2 regions of the Bariatricus sp. TF06-38A genome follow, and region 2 is predicted to be linked to the other one. Evidence: riboswitches for the same ligand, from Rfam matches in the RefSeq annotation. Region 2 holds a riboswitch; the other holds the start of a gene.

Region 1 (10,106 bases), on a different contig from region 2:
GGTTTTGCGGGGTATGAGCTGGATGAGGGTACCTATACTTTTTCTATCAGAACAGATTCCCATACTGTAAAAAATCAGTTTAATATTGATCTTAAGGATAACATTCAATATCAGGAAGACGGAACAACCGGAAATACGGTATTGAATAAATTTACCGGTGCAGACGCAGTAGACGGAGTCAGTCTGGATGGCTCGGAAAGTGAATCAGGAATTATATATTTAACACGTTCGGATTTTGCAGGAACATATCCAAAAGAAAATATCAAAACAAGGGAAATGGCAGAAAATGTCAAAAAACTGAATCTGTATACCGATGAGATGGCAAATGACTGGATCGATGAAAATGATGAGCCGATCACAACAGGTGCAAAGAATAATCTGAAGGTAGAAGAAAACGGTAAGCTTACAGAACTTGGAATAGAACTTGGATCTGATTATGATGATCCAAAGTGGGAAGATGTATTGGATCAGTTGACAATCAAAGAAATGCAGACAGCTGTAAATTATGCATATGTAAATACAGGGGCATTTGAAAGTGTTGGAAAGCCAATTGCGTTGGATTTTGACGGACCGAACCAGGTTGGATCGTTTACACAGGGAATGAATGCATCAGGAACTGGTTTCGCAAATGCAACAGTACTGGCACAGACATGGAATAAAGATCTGGCATTTAATCAGGGCTTACAGATGGGACAGGAAGGAGCAGCCTTTGGATATGATGGTTTATATGGTCCATCCGTTAATATCCATCGTTCTCCACTTAATGGTAGAAACTATGAATATTTTTCAGAGGATTCAATACTTTCTGGCTTGATGTCCGGAAATGAAGTAAAAGGTGTTATGAGTGCAGGTATGTATGTGTATATAAAACACTTTATCTGTAATGATGGAGAGTCCGGAATTTACCGTGATTCTGTATATCTGTGGATGCCAGAGCAGGCATTACGTGAGGTTTATCTGAAGCCATTCAGAATCCTGGTTGAAGATTATGGCGCAACCGGACTTATGACTTCTTATAATCGTATCGGAGCTGTATGGGCTGGCGGAAGTGAAGCACTTTTGACTGGAATTCTTCGTGATGAATGGGGATTCAAAGGAACGGTTGTCACAGATTTTTCTGACCATGCAGAATATATGAACGGTGGACAGATGCTTCGTGCAGGTGGAGATATCTGGATGAATATGATGAGTCCGATCAATGGAGAAACAGAGTCGGCTTCTTATCAGAAAGCACTTCGTGAAACGGCAAAACATATTATCTATACTTATTTGAATGCTCGTGTGACAAACATGAATTATGCAGAAAAAACAGGAAATACGGATATATTAAGACCGACGATTACAAAGCAGACGAATCTGGTTCAGAAGATCGTAAAGGTACTTTATGTTCTGGCTGCTGTTTTAATTCTCTGGATGGCTTATGCTCTTTGGAAAGATGTGAAAAAGAGAAAAATTTTAAAAGCAGAAGGCTATTATGAAAAGAAGAAACAGGAAAAGCTTGCGAAAAAGAAAAAATAAGAATGTATGAAAGAGGACTGCATATGATAGACAGTATTAAAATTTCATGGCAGCACTTCGCAGACAAGCATCCCGGAGCCTCCAAATGGATCCGGGAGGGCGGTCTGTTCGTGATCGTCAGCAACCTGATCACAGTGCTCAAATATTTACTCTTGTTGTTCCTGCCGTTGGCATTTGCAGGACTTCCAAAAGTAGATTTCGGATTTCCGGGAATTGACATTACTTTATTCGGTGAGACTTTCAAGTGGAACATCATCGGATATGACGCCGCACATGGCGGACTTCCTTATTTTTGTGCGTACATGATCGCGATGGTAGTCGGAGAGTGTATTAACTTTCCGATCCAGCGAAATTTTGTATTCCGCAGTAAAGGAAAAGTATGGTATCAGGCATTCTGGTATCTGATCGCATTCTGTATTGTTACCTGTATCGTAAACTCGATCAACTGTATCTGGGTTGCGGTAGCCGGGATGTTTGTGCCGGGATGGTTATACAATATTGGAACGACAGTGTTGAATGGAGGGGTATCGATGGTGGTATTCTTCTTCGTAAATAAGATTATTTTCCCGGAAGGGGAAGGAAAGTAAACGTTGTCAGGATTGACGGCGAATAAGAAAATAAAACGGGACAAATCCGTTGCGCAGGGCATTCCGAGAAGCCTCTGAGAGTGAAAATTGTGTCAGCAAAGGCTTCCACAATTTCTGAGTCTTCTCTCCATTGCACAACAATTGGATTTGTCCCGTTTTATTTTCTTATTCGCCTGACAACATTTTCTGCAAAACCAAAAAAAAGTGATAGAATAGAAGTAGTAAATTGTCAGAAAAGGAGAATCATTATCATGAAAGAAAATTTAAAAGTACTTATGATCAACGGAAGCCCGAAAGCAAACGGAAACACAGCCATTGCATTAAAAGAGATGGAGAATATTTTCAAAGAAAACGGAGTAGAAGTTGAGACAGTTGTTATCGGTAACAAAGCAGTTCGTGGCTGTATCGCCTGTGGTTCCTGCTATGAAAAAGGCAAATGTGTCTTTGACGATGTGGTCAATGAACTAGCTCCGAAGTTTGAAGAAGCAGATGGTCTTGTAATCGCAAGTCCGGTGTACTATGCGTCTGCAAATGCAACTCTGATCGCCTGTCTTGACAGACTGTTCTACAGCAGTCATTTTGATAAAACGATGAAAGTGGGAGCAAGCGTTGCCTGTGCAAGACGTGGCGGATGTTCTGCGACATTTGATGAGCTGAACAAATATTTTACCATTTCCGGAATGCCGGTTGCATCCAGCCAGTACTGGAACAGCATCCATGGGGCAGCACCGGGAGAGGCCGAAAAGGATGAGGAAGGAAGGCAGACGATGCGTACACTTGCAAGAAATATGACTTTCCTTATGAAGAGTATTGCACTTGGAAAAGAGCAGTTTGGACTTCCGGAAAAAGAAGCAAAGATTCCGACAAATTTTATTCGGTAGAACAAGTAAAAGGCAGGTATTTGTGAAATATCACGAATCCCTGCCTTTAGAGTTGACAGCCAAATTTTCTTGTTTTATAGTGGAAGTTGCAATTTGGTAGGAAGTATTTAAAAGAGAGGTTTTGGTCATGGCACTTATAAAATCAATCATTATTTTAATTATAGGGTTTGCTCTATTGATGAAAGGAGCAGATTATTTTGTAGAAGGAAGTTCTTCTGTTGCGAAGCAGCTTCATGTTCCATCGATGATCATCGGTATGACCATCGTTGCAATGGGAACCAGCCTTCCGGAATGTGCGGTCAGTGTAACGGCATCCCTGACAGGGAATAACTCACTTGCGGTAAGTAATGTTGTCGGATCGAATATTTTCAACTTGATGGTTGTTTGTGGAGCCTGTGCGTTATTTGCACCTCTTACGATAAAAAAAGATACATTGAAAAAAGAGTTTCCATTATCAATTATCTGTGCGGCCTTGCTGATGGTGCTTGGATATGTCGGGATGCTTTTAGGACATTTAGATGGCGGTGTATTTCTCCTTATTTTTGCAGCTTATCTGATTTGGATGATTGGTTCTGCCAAGAAAGCAAGAGCAGCACACAAGGAAAGTCAGATGATGCTCGAAGAGGGAGAATTAGTAGACGAAGAAATTCAGATCCTGCCACTTTGGAAATGTGCGTTATTTATTGTTGGCGGCATGATCGCAATCAAGTTTGGCGGTGATTTTGTTGTAGACAGTGCTTCAGCACTTGCAAGCGCATTCGGACTCAGTCAGACACTTATCGGACTTACCATCGTTGCGATGGGAACCAGTCTTCCGGAGCTTGTAACATCGATTGTTGCGGCAAGAAAGAATGAAGTGGATATGGCACTCGGAAATGTGATCGGTTCTAATATTTTCAATATCCTGTTGGTACTTGGAGTTGCAGCTGCCATCAGTCCAGTGAAATTTCTTACCGATAATATCATTGATACGGTTGTACTGATTGCGATGAGTCTTGTTGTTCTGGTGTTTGCATGGACTTCAAAAATGATCGACCGAAGAGAAGGCGCTACGATGCTTGGAATGTATGCAGTGTATATGGCATATATTTGCATACGATAAAATAAAAGAATCATAAGGAAAAATGGCTGTGGATGAAACCTGCCCCAAAAGTTAGACCTAAATTCTAACGATTGGAAGTCGGTTCAATCCACAGCTATTTTTATTGGGTCAGTGTACATTCTATTTTATACTTCCATAGAAAAAACATTGACATGTCTAACAAAAAGAGGTATAAAAAACGAGAGAATTTTGCGAAAAGGAGGAAGGCATAAGATGGGAAAATACAATTTTGATGAAGTAATTGACAGACATGGAACGGATTGTTTGAAATATGATTTTGGAATGAAACGAAAGGGAAGAGATGATCTGCTTCCGCTCTGGGTGGCAGACATGGATTTCCGTCTGCCGGATGAGATTTTGGATGAATTTCACAAGAGGATCGATCATGGAATCTTTGGTTATACCGATCCACTGGATGAATATTTTGCAGCGATGAACCACTGGTTCTCAACCCGCTATGGTTATACAATCGAGCCGGACTGGGTAACACTTGGAGCCGGAATCGTCTATGCACTCGGAACAAGCGTAAGAGCATTTACCGAAAAGGGAGATGCCATGATGGTTATGCAGCCGGTTTACTATCCATTCAGTGAAGTAATAAAGAATGACGGAAGAAGACTGGTGAACTGCCAGCTTCGCTATGAGAATAATCATTATTCAATTGATTTTGAAAAGATGGAAAAAATGATTCAGGAGGAAGGCGTAAAAGCGCTGATCTTCTGTAATCCGCACAATCCGGTCGGCAGGGTCTGGACAAGAGAAGAACTGGAAAGAGTTGCAGAAATCTGTCTGAAATACAACGTGACCTGGATGGTGGACGAGATGCACTGTGATTTCATTTTCCCGGGACATACGTTCACAAGCTGCATGAATCTGGACGAAAAGTACCGTCAGATCCTTGCGCTTTACAGCTCCCCTGGAAAGACATTCAATGTAGCAGGATTTCAGCCGGCAAATATCATCATTCCAAATGAAGAGCTGCGGAAAAAATACCAGTGGGCGAATACACAGGCAGCTTACAGCCAGGGAAGTCTGATGGGACAGCTTGCAGTCAAGGTATGTTACACCAAAGGTGCTGAGTGGGTAGATGAACTGGTGCAGTATATTTATGAAAATGTAAAATATATGAGCAAGTTCGTGAAAGAGAATTTCCCGAAAGCGAAGATGGTAGAGCCGGAAGGAACCTATCTGGTATGGGTTGATTTTTCCGGATATGGACTTAGCAATGAAGAGCTGGAGCACCTGATGCTGGAGGAGGCAAAATTGTGGCTGGATTCCGGAATCATCTTCGGACCGGAGACCGCTCAGTTCGAGAGATTCAATGTTGCCTGCCCGCGTGTGACTCTGGAACAGGCACTGACACAGCTTAAAGATGCACTGGATAAGCATCTGGCAGCAAAATAATATAAAAAGAGGATTGAGAGGGGAAAAAGATGGACAGACAAAAGAAAAATATGGGGGCAGTGGCATTTCTTCCACTGATCGTATTTCTGGTATGTTATGTAGGGTGCGGGATTACATTTACCCTGCTTGGAGCAGACGAACCGTTCGGAAAGTTCCCGCGTCACGTCGCGCTTCTTGCAGGGTGTGCGGTAGCACTTCTCCTTAACCGTGGCATTGGTGTACAGGATAAGCTGAATATTATGACAACGAGCATGGGAAATTCAGGAGTTATGATGATCGTTCTGATCTACCTGATGGCTGGTGGATTCCAGGGAGCAGCAGCGGCAATGGGCGGAAAAGATTCGGTTGTGAATCTCTGTCTGCATTTTATTCCGGTGAAACTTTTGGTTCCGGGTGTATTTTTGATGTGCTGCTTTATTTCTACATCGATCGGAACATCCATGGGAACGATTGCAGCGATGGCTCCGATTGCGATCAATGTGGCACAGGGAGCGCATTTAAATGTTGCGGTAGTCGGTGCGGCAGTGATCGGGGGATCTTATTTTGGAGATAACCTTTCCATGATTTCAGATACAACCATTTCTGCAGCAGAAGGATGTGGTTCTGAGATGAAAGACAAATTTAAAATGAACTTTTTCATTGCTCTTCCGGCGGCAATTGTGGCAATGATCCTGTACTCGATTTTTGGCGGAGTCGGAAGCGGAGCAATCGAAGCAGGAAGCTATAGTATCATCGAAGTCCTTCCTTATTTTATTGTTCTAATTGCGGCACTTATGGGAGTTAATGTTGCAGTAGTCCTTTTTGTAGGAATACTTGCATCCGGTATCATTGGACTTTGTGTTGGAAGTTGTGGATTTTTTGAATGGATCCAGGCAATTGGAAGTGGTATGAGTGATATGTTCAGCATCAGTATCGTTGCCATTCTTGTATCCGGTATCATCGGTCTTGTACGTGAATATGGCGGTGTTGAATGGCTGGTGGGCGCGATCAGCAGCAAGATCAAGAGCAGACGTGGTGCGGAATATGGAATCGGACTGATGTCAGGTATCCTTTCCGCAGCTATGGTAAATAATACGATCGCAATCATTGTTACCTGTCCGATCGCAAAAGAAATCGGGGAAAAATATAAGATCGCACCGAAGAGACTTGCCAGTCTGGTGGATATCTTTGCCTGCGCATTTATTGCACTGATGCCACATGATGGTGGTATGCTGATGATTACGGCACTTGCTGATGTATCACCGCTTAATGTACTGAAATATTCGTTCTATATGTTTGGACTGATCATTGCGACCTGCGTTACGATACAGTTCGGATTGATGGACAAGAAAAATTAGACAGGATGAAATTTAAAATATGAAAGATCTAACAAAAGGAAAACCATCCACACTGATACTGGCTTTTGCGCTGCCGATCTTTTTCGCAAATCTTCTGCAGCTTACATACAGTCTTGTGGATACCAGAATTGTCGGAACTTTCCTGGGAGAGGATGCGCTGGCGGCTGTCGGCGCGACCACAACCTTAAGTAATCTGATCATTGGATTCTTGCAGGGACTTTCGGGGGGATTCGCGATTATTATTGCACAGAAATTCGGTGCAAAGGATTATAAAAATGTGAAGAAATCATTCGCAATGTCGCTGACCATGGGTACAGGAATTGCAATATTTTTTACGGTGTTCGGATTGTTATTTTTACAGCCGATCTTAAATATACTGAATGTTCCGTCAGATCTGATGGCAACGGCAAAAAGCTATATTTTCGTGATCATTGCAGGGCTTGTGGCGACATTTCTCTATGATGCCTGCGCGGCTGCACTCCGGTCACTCGGAGATACCGTGACGCCACTTGTGATCCTGGCAATCTCAGTTGCACTGAATATTGTTGGGGATCTGCTTTTTGTCGTAGTGCTGAAAAGCGGAGTGCGGGGAGCTGCGATCGCAACGGTACTGGCACAGGCAATCGCGTTTGTTGTGTGCTGGATTTATATGGTAAAGAGATATGAACTGTTAAGACTTAGCCGGGAAGATTTCAAAGATCCGAATCCGGTTATGGTGAAAAATATGCTGGGTGCGGGAATGTCCATGGGATTCATGAGCTCTCTGATCAATATCGGTTCCCTGACGCTTCAGACAGCGATCAATAAACTTGGGAATGATTATATCGTAGCACAGACAGCAGCCCGGAAGCTGACTGAAATGTTCATGATTATGTTTACAGTATTTGGAAATACGATGGCGACCTACTGTGGACAGAACCTTGGAGCAGGAAAGATCGACCGGATCAAAAAAGGGATCTGGCTTGCGATTTTCTATACTTGTATCTGGTGTACACTTGTGATCGTGGCAAGCTACACGATTGGAGATAAACTGGTCTATCTGGTAACAGGTACACATAATGAAAATGTGATCTTAAATGCGACCAGATATCTGAAATTTGATACATTGTTTTATTATGTAACAGCAGTAATCTGCATTGTGCGAAATGCCATGCAGGGACTGGATGACCATATTACACCGATCGTATCAAGTACACTTGAGATGCTTGGAAAAATTGTGATCGCATTTACACTGGTTCCACATCTTGGATACACGGGGGTTATCATTGCGGAGCCGATTGTGTGGTTTGTTATGGTGATTCCGCTGATCGTGCAGATTTTCCGGATGCCGGTGCTGAAGCAGACAAGCCTTTCTTGACACTATTCATACGCCTGTGCTAGAATAGGCTTGTTTAGAAAAATAAATACAGATGCGTAAGGTGTCAATCAGACGGAATGTCTGGATTGGTGAAAAGGGAAACAGGTGCAAGTCCTGTATGAACTCGTCACCGTAATTTGCAAGCTTAGGCTGTCATACCACTGGGAGACCGGGAAGGAAAGCCACAAGCGTCTGAGCAATCAGTCGGGAGACCTGCCTTTCGCAGTACAGGAACGGAAAGTTCATGCCACGAGTAACTGGCAGTACGAAAGATAGAAACTTCAGACTGATTTTGCGAGGGCAAAATGTCAGTTTCTTTTTTGTACGCCCTCGTTAAATTTAGATACGGGGGATTTTTTTGTTTACAAAAAATATGCTGTAAAGTGTAATGAATATCATTCCGATTCCTGAAAGTATGACAAAAAAGTCAGGGAGGATCAAGATGAAGAAACGAGTATTAGTAGCATTACTGGCAACAGCACTTACGGTGTCTATGATGACTGGATGTGGAAGCAAGAAGACAGAGGACACTTCTTCTACAAAGACAGAAGAAACATCCGAAGACAGCGATCAGGAGGCAGCAGACAAAGTGGCAAAGCTGATCGATGACATTTATGTGCAGGAAAGAACAGACAAGACAGATGAACAGTGTAAGGCTGCAAAAGAAGCCTGGGATAAGCTTACTGATGCACAGAAAGAACTGGTAGAAGGCGAGAACGCTGATCCGGATTATTTTGGAAGGGATACAGGCGATGCATCGAAAGATGATCCGCTGAACGAAGATAACATCGGAGAAAATGAAATTCTGGTTGTAAGCTTTGGTACATCTTTTAATGACAGCCGTGCAGAGGATATCGGTGGTGTGGAAAAAGCACTTCAGGCAGCATATCCGGATTGGTCTGTAAGAAGAGCATTTACAGCACAGATCATCATCAACCATGTACAGGCCCGTGATGATGAGAAGATCGACAATATGGATCAGGCACTGGAAAGAGCAGTCGACAACGGGGTTAAGAACCTGGTCGTACAGCCGACACATCTGATGCATGGTGCCGAGTATGATGAACTGACAGAAGCAGTTGAAAACTACAAAGATAAATTTGAATCTGTAAAAATTGCAGAACCACTTCTCGGTGAAGTCGGAGCGGATGAAACAGCGATCAATGAGGATAAAGCAGCTGTTGCAGAAGCAATTACAGCAGAAGCTGTAAAGACAGCTGGATTTGACAGCCTGGATGCGACAAAAGAAGAGGGAACCGCATTTGTATTTATGGGACATGGAACTTCACACACAGCAAAGATCAGCTATTCACAGATGCAGACACAGATGGAACAGCTTGGTTATGAGAATGTATTTATCGGAACCGTAGAAGGCGAACCGGAAGATACCGCTTGTGAAGCAGTAATTGAAAAGCTCAAAAATGCAGGATACAAGAAAGTAATCCTTCGTCCACTGATGGTTGTAGCAGGAGATCATGCAAACAACGATATGGCAGGCGATGATGACGATTCTTGGAAGAGCCAGTTTGAAGCATCCGGAGTATTTGACAGTATTGATACACAGATTGCAGGTCTTGGTGAGATCGATGCGATCCAGCAGCTTTATGTGGCACATACACAGGCTGCAATTGATGCAGAATAAATAAAAAAAGAGGGATTTATAAGATGAAAAAGAAACTGTTAGTATTGGTATTATCTGCTGTAATGGCAGTGGGAATGATGAGCGGATGCGGTGCAAAATCAGACACATCAGATACGAAAGCAAAGACAGCAGAAAGCTCTTCTGCTAAAGAAGAGGAAACAGAGGAACAGACAGAGTGTGAGCTTGAAGACGGAACCTACACAGCAGAGTTCAAGACTGACAGCGGAATGTTTCATGTAAATGAAGCGAATGACGGAAAAGGAACACTCACAGTAAAA
Region 2 (10,106 bases):
CGAGGGCAAGTTACATTTCCAGTGCATTTGCAGAGTTTATCGGAATGCAGAGCAAGGAAACGGCGATCAAAGCAGAATTTCAGGAAAGCAGTTCTATGCATGCCATTGAAAATGTGTTGCAGAACGGGTATTCCATGGGAATCATCCGGTATCTGTGCGAGAATGAACCTTATTTTCAGTCGCTTCTTGATCTGAAAGGGCTGGATGCAGAACTTCTGGCAGAGCTTCCGTATGTGATCTTAACTTCTGCGGATGGAGATCTTGCAAAGAGGGAGTTAAAGATAAGAGAAGAACTGGAAGATGGTGTGGAAATCCTGCATGGGGACTGGAAACTTCCGACCGGAGAATACACCGAGCTGAGTGAGAATGGAGAGTCGCTTCATCCACATAATAAAATTTATATTTTTGAAAGGGGAAGCCAGTTTGATATTTTGCGGGAAGTAAAAAACAGTTATATGTGGGTATCGCCAGTACCGGAAAAATTAAGGAAAAACTACAATCTGGTGCAGAAGCATGCCGGATTTTCCAGACAGATGATCCGGGATGTGCTGATCTACAAAAAGGGTTATCAGAAAAAATTGTACGAAAGAGAATTTATTGGGCATTTAAAAGAAACAATCCGTGAAATGATGTAAATGAGAGCAGAATGATATATCGGACCAAGATATATCCATTCTGCTCTTTTTGTGTATTTGATGAGCTGGGTACACATTTATCCGTCTATTCATAAATACTAATACTTTTGATTCTTGTATTATTATATATTGGAAAATATATAGCTATCATATATGAAACGTATAAACGAAAACTATAGATATATGTTATAATGTCATAAAAATAATAGAATAATAAGAAGGAAATGTACAATATGACGAAGGAGGAAATGGAATGTTAGATGCATCTTATTATCAGAAAACGGATGAGATCATTGCCATGCATACAAGGGAGGAACGCTCATTGATACCAATCATTCAGGATATTCAGGAGGAATACCGTTATCTTCCACCGGAACTGCTTACCTATGTAGCAAAACAGATCGGGATTACAGAGGCAAAAGCGTACAGTGTGGCAAGCTTTTATGAGAATTTTTCATTTGAACCGAAAGGAAAGTATGTGATCAAGGTCTGTGACGGAACAGCCTGTCATGTGCGTAAATCCATTCCTATCCTGGAAGCGCTGTATAAAGAGCTGGGGTTAAATGAGCACAAGCATACATCAGACGATATGCTTTTTACAGTAGAGACTGTATCCTGTCTTGGAGCCTGTGGACTTGCACCTGCGATCACAGTTAATGATGAAGTACATCCGAAGATGTCACCGGAGAAGGTAATCAAACTTCTTGAAGAACTGAGAGGTGAAGAAAATGAAAATTGAAAACAGAACGGAACTGAAGGAATATCGTATTGAATGTCAGAAAAAACAATCGGCTGACTGCAGAGTACTGGTTTGCGGGGGAACCGGATGTCTGGCAAGTGGATCAGGCAAGATTTATGAAAAGTTAAAAGAACTGACAAAAGATCATACAGGGGTAGAAGTAAAGATCGGGGAAGAAATCGCACATACAAAGGTTATGAAGAGTGGATGTCATGGCTTCTGCGAGATGGGACCTCTGGTAAGAATTGAGCCATATAATTATTTATATATTAAAGTAAAACTGGAAGACTGCGAAGAGATTTATAACGAAACAATCCTGGGCGGCAGACCGGTAGAGCGACTTCTCTACAAGATGGATGGAGTGACCTATCCGTCACAGGAAGAGATTCCGTTCTACGCAAAGCAGACCAGACTGGTACTGAAGAATTGCGGACATATCGACGCAGAGCATATTGGGGGTGCACTTGCAGTCGGTGCTTATGCCGGAATCGAAAAGGCACTCTTTGAGATGACACCGGAAGCAGTGATCCAGACAATCTATGATTCGAATCTGCGTGGACGTGGAGGTGCTGGATTCCGCACCGGCAGAAAGTGGCAGCAGGTTGCTTCCCAGAAAGAAAAGATCCGCTATGTGGTCTGCAATGGTGATGAAGGTGATCCGGGTGCATTTATGGATCGAAGTATCATGGAAGGTGATCCGCACCGTATGATCGAGGGCATGATGATCGCAGCATATGCAGTACAGGCACAGGAAGGCTATATCTATGTACGTGCAGAATATCCGCTTGCGATTGAAAGACTGAAGACAGCGATCAGCCAGGCAGAGGCAATCGGACTTTTAGGAGACAACATTCTTGGGACCAATTTCAGTTTCCATTTACATATCAACCGTGGTGCAGGTGCATTCGTCTGTGGAGAAGGCAGCGCACTGACGGCATCCATTGAAGGAAAACGTGGAATGCCGAGAGTAAAACCGCCACGTACAGTAGAGCAGGGATTATGGGCAAGACCAACTGTTCTTAATAACGTAGAAACCTATGCCAATGTTCCGATGATCGTAACAAATGGTGCAGACTGGTTCAAAGGAATCGGTACACCAGAGAGTCCCGGAACGAAAGCATTTGCACTGACCGGTAATGTAAGAAATACAGGACTGATCGAAGTACCAATGGGAATTACATTGCGCGAAGTTATTTATGACATCGGCGGTGGAATCCAGAATGACAAGAAATTCAAAGCAGTACAGATCGGTGGTCCGTCCGGTGGATGTCTGACCGAGGATCAGCTGGACAGTAAGATGGACTTTGATTCACTGGCGAAGATCGGGGCAATGATCGGTTCGGGCGGTCTGGTTATCATGGACGAGGATACCTGTATGGTAGAGGTTGCCAGATTCTTCATGAGTTTTACACAGAGAGAAAGCTGTGGAAAATGTGTTCCTTGCCGTGAAGGTACAAAGAGAATGCTTGAAATCCTGGAGCGTATTGTAGCAGGAAACGGAAAACCGTCCGATATGGACGAGCTTCGTGAACTGGCAGATATGATTGAGAGTACGGCGCTTTGCGGACTTGGAAAGAGCGCACCGAAACCGGTTATCAGTACCATGAATGCATTTGAAGAGGAATATCTGGAACATATCAACGAGAAACGCTGCCGGACAGGTGTCTGTTCAAATCTGCGTAAATTCCAGATCGATCCGGAGATATGCAAGGGCTGCTCGAAGTGTGCAAGAAACTGTCCGGCAGGTGCAATTGAAGGCGTGCTGAAATCTCCTTATCATATCAATCAGGAGAAATGTATCAAGTGCGGAGCCTGCATGGAACAGTGTCCGTTTAAAGCAATTCATATCGAAAAATAGGAGGAATGAGTCATGGGATATATGACAATAGATGGAAGGAAGGTAGAGTTTACAGATGAGCCGAATGTACTTTCTGTCATCCGTAATGCAGATATAGATATACCGACACTCTGCTACCATTCAGAACTGTCTGTGTATGGAGCCTGTCGTTTGTGTACCGTAGAAGATGAGAGAGGAAAGACGTTTGCATCCTGTTCAGAACCGCCAAGAGATGGGATGGTCATTTACACGAATACTCCGCGTCTTATGAAATATCGTAAGATGATTCTGGAGCTTTTACTTGCTGCACATTGCAGAGACTGTACAACCTGTATCAAGAGTGGAGAATGTCAGCTTCAGGCGCTGGCACACCGTATGGGCGTCACAACCGTCCGATTTGAAAATACAAAAGAACAGTATCCACTGGATTTCAGTTCACCGTCAATCGTGCGTGACCCGAATAAATGTATTCTCTGTGGTGACTGTGTCCGTATGTGCGACAATGTACAGTCTGTTAATGCGATTGATTTTGCATACCGGGGAACAAAGGCTCTGGTAACACCGGCATTTAACAAAAAGATTGCAGAGACAGACTGCGTAAACTGTGGACAGTGCAGGGTTGTCTGTCCTACAGGTGCGATCAGTATCAATACCAATATCGAAGTGATCTGGGATTTTCTTGCAGATAAGAATACAAAGGTGATCGCACAGATCGCACCGGCAGTCCGGGTCGCAGTCGGCGATCAGTTCGGCCTTCCAAGAGGGGAAAATGTGATGGGAAAACTCGTCAATGTGTTGCACCGCCTTGGATTTGATGAAGTTTATGATACTTCTTATGGTGCAGACCTTACGGTGATCGAGGAATCTGAAGAGCTTCTTGAACGACTTGCATCCGGAGAAAATCTCCCATTATTTACATCCTGCTGTCCGGCATGGGTAAAATTCTGTGAGAACCGTTATCCGGATCTGGCAAAAAATCTGTCAACCTGCCGTTCACCGCAGCAGATGTTTGGTGCTGTGATCCGTGAATACTATAAGGATCCGGAAAAGAATGGTGGAAAGAGAATCGTTTCTGTATCGATCATGCCGTGTACTGCAAAGAAAGAAGAGATTTTAAGACCGGAATCTTCCACGAATGGAAGACAGGATATTGATTATGTACTGACTACAACAGAGCTGATTACAATGATCCGGAAATCCGGTATCCGCTTTGAAAATCTGGAGATCGAAGCATCCGATATGCCGTTTGGTATCGGATCTGGTGCAGGTGTGATCTTCGGAGTAACCGGTGGTGTGACAGAAGCCGTACTCAGGCGCCTTCGTGAAGGACATAACCGTGTGGAAATGGATAAGATCAAATTCAGTGGAGTACGTGGAGAAGAAGGACTGAAAGAAGTAGAGTTTGATTACAACGGACGTACTATCCATGCAGCTGTTGTCAGTGGACTTGGAAATGCAGATGCGCTGATGAAGAAGATCCAGAAGGGCGAGGTACATTACGACTTTGTTGAGGTTATGGCATGCAGGCGCGGATGTATCATGGGTGGCGGACAGCCAGTCCCGGCAGGTCCGAGAAGCAGGATAGCCAGAAGCAAAGGCCTGTATGATACCGATATCAATACGCAGATTAAGAAGTCGAATGAGAATCCGCTGATCCTGTCATTATATGATGAACTTCTGAAAGGAAAGACCCACGAATTACTTCATCGTAATTTTGAGGCAGCGAAAAAATAAAATTGTACGAAAAAGAGTATAAGACAATGCAGTCGTCGATCTGGCGGCTGCATTGTCTTATTTCAGAGTATTTCCATACATTCACTGGCACTTTTTTCTCATTTCGATCCCCTTCGCTTTCTATATATAAATGAAGTAGGTCATGAAATTATGATAAACATATAGTCATTAAGGTGTCGATTTTGAAACAAAAACTTCCGGGATTTTTAATGGAGAGTTTGGAAAAAATAGGGAAATAAACCAGGAAAGATGACTCTTGTCAAGAAGAAACATATCTGTTATAGTGAGTAAGAATAAATAAAGAAACTTTTTCAGTGCTAGGCAGAAGAATTTCTGGTCGGCTTAAAAGGGAATCAGGTGAAAGTCCTGAGCGATCCGGTCACTGTAAATGAGGAGCAAAGCGGCGGCAAGCCATTGCATAAAAATGTGAGAAGGTGCAGCTTTGTTAAGATCCATAAGCCAGGAGACCTGCTGAAAGAGAGTAAATTGCTTCCGATGAAAGCGCGTTTACATACACAAAGAAATGATATCTTGCTTCATACTGAGTATGAAAGCAAGATTTTTGTGCTGCCATATATACGGAAAAGAGTTCCTGTGGCAGAGGATGTAGGTGAAGTCTGCTTTCAGGAAAAAGGAAGCAGATTTTTTTTGCATACGATGAGCCAAGTGCAGATTTATGCTTGCACGAGGAACTGAATTTGGCGAATGTACATCATCGAGCTGTCAAGCGACAAAAGATCAGGACATCAGGAGGAAGAGTTGGATTATGAAGAGGAATTCAAAACAGTTTCTTGCACTTTTCATGGCAGTTGCAATGTCGGTTACACCGGTTTCTTATGCTTACGCTGAGGACAGTGCAGTGGCAGGAGTAGAAAATACAGAATCAGGTCAGCAGACCGTAGAAGTAACAGACGGAAAAATCGGTGCGGCAGACGCAGCAGGTCAGCCGGCTGAAGAAGTGACTGGACAGGAAGAAGAAACGACTGCCGGACAGGGAACGGACGAGAATCAGAAGAGTCAGGAAGAGCCGAAAGCAGAAGAAAATGCGGTAACAGGGAATGTAACTGAGGCAGAGAAAAAAGAAGCGGGCGAAGACGGAAAGAGCGAAGAGAAGGCTGCAGAGGAGCAGAAGGTTAAGTCGGAAGAAACGGCGGAAAATGCCGGGGAAGTGAAGACGCAGGAAGCGAAAAATGTTACCAGTGATTTTGCAATGTTTAAGGTTGGATCGTCTTCTGTTGTAAAAGAAAATGATCACCTGAAAGTTTCGATAAAAACAGAGAGTAAAACTTACAATAAAATTTATATTGGAAGTAAAGCTGATACAGTTGAACGGAAAGAAGAAAAGGCGATAGTTGGAACGGGAACAAGCAAAGGGTATTTATTTACGTTTGAACTTCCACTGTCAGCAGATGGAACGGATGTTGCCTTTGTACCACATAGCCAAGAGAACGGCTGGGAGAGTAGGAAAGCAGACGGAGATTACACGCTTCATATCTCATCGTCAGCAGAAAATAAAAAAGACGACACAGAAAATCCTGAACAGGGAGGCAATTCAGGAGAGAGCAAACCGGGTACCGGAAGTGGCGAAAACCAGAAACCGGAAAATGAGGACAAGAACGTACTGGATACTGGAAAGTATGTAGTAGATGTTGATGCAGCTTCAGCTAGTGGAATGTTTCGTGTAGTAAATTGCGTGCTGACATCTGTTGGTGGCAAGATGCAGGCAGATATTACACTTAGTGGAACGGGATACGATAAGTTATATATGGGAAGTAAGGAAGCTGCGGCAAGTGCTTCGGAAGATCAACTGATTGGGTATTCTGTAAATGCAGAAGGAAAATATGTATTTACAGTGCCAGTAGAAAGTATGGATACCGGAGTCCAGATTGCAGCACATGGATTCAATAGTGGTAACTGGTATGATCGTACATTAATATTCAAGACAGAAGGAATGACCAAATATGTTCAGGTAAGTGATGGCTCTTATAAAGCAAACGTAACTTCAAGTTCATCCATGTTTAAAGTTACGGATTGCATCTTAACATCAAAAAATGGGGAGATGACTGCAAAAATTACACTCAGTGGTACAGGATATGATTATCTGTATGTAGGAACAAGTGCAGAAGCAGCACTTGCAGATAAGTCCAAGTGGATTCCTTATGTTGTGGACAAAAATGGTATGTATACCTATACGATTCCGGTTTCTTTATTAGACACAGGAATTTCAGTGGCAGCATTTTCTCATAAAAAGCAAGTATGGTATGACCGTACCTTGACATTCGCCTCAGCAGGCATGAAGAATCTGAACAATAGCAATTCCACAAATGGAACTACTGGAAATAATGGCAACACCAACCAGGGAAATAACACCAGCCAGAACACCAACTTTGGAACTGGCACCACTTCCGGCAACACAGGCACAAACCAGACCCCGGACAAAGAATCCAAATATGAGGCAGATTTAAATGGTGGAACTGCCCGTGTAAACAGTGCAACAACACTTGCAGATGGTGTCTATACACCGGATAAATTTTCTTGGTCAGGCGGAACCGGAAAGGTCAGTATCAGTTGTACCAAGATTACCGTGACAGGCGGTCAGGCATATGCTACCATTGTATTTAGCAGTGGTTCTTATGGCTATGTAAAGGCGAATGGAAATACCTATTATCCGACAACAACCGGAAGTACGTCTACATTTGTCATTCCGGTAGAACTGAACAAGAACAATACGATCATTGGTATGACAACCAAGATGTCAACAGCGCATGAAATCAGCTATTCGATTTTCATTTACCTAAGTGCTGCAGCAAAAGCAGACGGAACTACAGTAAGTGGGGAGACCAATTTAAGTGCAGATACACTGGATGAGAAAGCGCCGGAAATCATGGGACTTTCTTATCAGTCTGAGACAAAGGTAGAGCATGCTAAGTACTTCAAGATCTATCATTATGATCAGGGAATCACTCTTTTAGAAATCGATCAGAGAAAAGATGAGGATACAAAAGAGACCAAGACAAAGGATACAAAAGAAGATACAGATTCCGGACTGACACCGGCACAGGAAGAAAAGCTTGCGCTTTACAAAGCAAAGATCGTCCGTTATCTGATCGTTCCGGAAGACGCAGAAATTCCGGCAGGTCTGGATAAAGAAATGATCGTGATCCAGAAGCCAAAGAAGTCTGCATATGTAGGTTCAGAGGAAGTACTGGAAATCCTGGATAAGCTGAATGCAACAGACCAGATTACATCAGTAGGGGTAAAACAGAAGAACTGTAAGGTAGAAGGCATTGCAAAAGCAATGAAAGCTAAGAAGATCATTTATGCAGGAACCTATAAGAAACCGGAAAATAAAAAACTGATGAAGAGTAAGTGTGATCTTGCAATCCTTTCCAATAAAATTCTTCCGGATGAAAAGAATGAGAAGAAAATGTCGGTAGAAGATCAGCAGAAGAGATACGAAGAGCTGGCAGAAAAATTTGTTCTTCTGGATGTTCCGATGATCGTTGACCGGTCAGCAGATGAGGAAAAGGATGATGCAAAAGCAGAGTGGAGCAAGGTTTACGAGGCAATTTTCGCGCAGACAGACAGTACAGATTCTTCTGCAAAAAACTAGGTAGATTCTTTTTTGGATACAGAGGTAGAAAATGAAAAAGAGAACGATGCGTCTGGGGTGCATTCTTTTGAGTACAGTGCTGCTTGGGACGGCAGCACTGACCGGATGCGGGCAGACGAAAAAGAATACAACAGATACAAAAAAAACAGAAAGCAGCAGTACGAAAGAAAGTGCCAAAGAAAAAAAAGGTCCGGAGATTGACGGACTCACTTATGAATCCGCGATGGATCTGGAATATGCCGAAGGTTTTCAGGTATATTACTACAAAGACGGCTATAAGATGATCGATATCAAAGACGATGCAAAATTTCTGGTCGTCCCGGAAAATCAGGATGTGCCGGATGGAGCCGAGGAGGATTACGTGATCCTTCAGCAGCCGCTGGATCATATTTATCTTGCGGCGACATCTGCAATGGCACTTTTTAATGCGATCGATTCTCTGGATAATATCACAATGACAGGTACCCAGGCTTCCGGATGGTATATTGAAAATGCAGTCAAAGCGATGGATGACGGGAAAATAAAATTTGCAGGGAAATACAGTGAACCGGATTATGAGATGCTGGTGGACGAAGACTGTGATCTTGCCATCGAATCGACCATGATCCTTCACACACCGAAGGTACAGGAGATGATTGAATCTCTGGATATCCCGGTGATGATCGACCGGTCCAGCTATGAATCGCATCCTCTAGGAAGAACTGAATGGATCAAACTTTATGCAGCAATGCTGAATAAAGAAGATGCAGCGGATGCATTTTTTGAAAAGCAGGTGGAAAATGTCGATGCGCTCAAAGATTTTAAGAATACCGAGAAGACAGTTGCATTTTTCTATGTAAGCAGTGACGGAACGGTGGTAGTAAGAAGAAGTGATGATTATATTCCGAAAATGATCGAACTTTCCGGTGGAAGATATGTATTCGATGATCTGACTGGCGATGACAGTAATACTTCAGCAGTAAAACTTACAATGGAAGAATTTTACGCACAGGCGGCGGATGCAGATTATCTGATTTATAATTCAAGTATCGATAATCCAATCAACAGTGTAAAAGATCTGGAAGAAAAAGATGCACTTTTTTCTGATTTCAAAGCAGTCAAAGAAGGAAATGTATGGTGTACCGGTAAATATCTGTATCAGGCAACCGATATCGTTGGGGAACTGATCACGGATATGAATCTGATGCTGACAGGCGGCGATGAAAGCAAGATGACATTTTTATACCATGTAAAATAGAAAACGGAGAAGAAAATGGGACAGGCAGGAATGAAAAATAACTGGAAAAGGAATACAAGATATATGGGAGTCTTTGCGGTGCTGGCAGCAGTTTTTTGCATGATCGTAGTGCTGAACATCAATACCGGAAATGTACAGATCTCGGTTCCTGAGATTTTACGGATCCTGTTTCTGAAAAAAGGAACACAGGTGCAGATGAATATTATCTGGAAAATCCGTCTTCCGCGTGTCCTGATGGCAGGGATTCTGGGAGGGGCACTTGCCCTTTCCGGATTTTTATTGCAGACATTTTTTTCCAACCCGATCGCAGG

The links. A riboswitch is a leader RNA that binds a small molecule or an ion and turns the genes downstream of it on or off. The one in region 2 is predicted to bind cobalamin.
Region 1: it holds a riboswitch for cobalamin, as region 2 does, so the genes downstream of both, PG418_RS10485 (sirohydrochlorin cobaltochelatase) here and PG418_RS01320 (putative sodium/potassium/calcium exchanger) in region 2, are expected to answer to the same signal.

What each region holds. Positions count from the first base shown of each region.
Region 1 is NZ_JAQFCE010000012.1:36,349-46,454, forward strand. Features, by position in the region: gene PG418_RS10450 (glycoside hydrolase family 3 N-terminal domain-containing protein) at 1-1,518, shown strand, start outside; gene PG418_RS10455 (GtrA family protein) at 1,545-2,105, shown strand; gene PG418_RS10460 (flavodoxin family protein) at 2,357-2,986, shown strand; gene PG418_RS10465 (calcium/sodium antiporter) at 3,114-4,088, shown strand; gene PG418_RS10470 (MalY/PatB family protein) at 4,302-5,492, shown strand; gene PG418_RS10475 (Na+/H+ antiporter NhaC family protein) at 5,522-6,829, shown strand; gene PG418_RS10480 (MATE family efflux transporter) at 6,849-8,186, shown strand; cobalamin riboswitch at 8,229-8,421, shown strand; gene PG418_RS10485 (sirohydrochlorin cobaltochelatase) at 8,629-9,828, shown strand; gene PG418_RS10490 (hypothetical protein) at 9,852-10,106, shown strand, end outside.
Region 2 is NZ_JAQFCE010000001.1:264,888-274,993, forward strand. Features, by position in the region: gene PG418_RS01300 (LysR family transcriptional regulator) at 1-635, shown strand, start outside; gene PG418_RS01305 (complex I 24 kDa subunit family protein) at 889-1,374, shown strand; gene PG418_RS01310 (NADH-quinone oxidoreductase subunit NuoF) at 1,364-3,232, shown strand; gene PG418_RS01315 ([FeFe] hydrogenase, group A) at 3,245-4,945, shown strand; cobalamin riboswitch at 5,241-5,435, shown strand; gene PG418_RS01320 (putative sodium/potassium/calcium exchanger) at 5,712-8,558, shown strand; gene PG418_RS01325 (ABC transporter substrate-binding protein) at 8,590-9,795, shown strand; gene PG418_RS01330 (FecCD family ABC transporter permease) at 9,811-10,106, shown strand, end outside.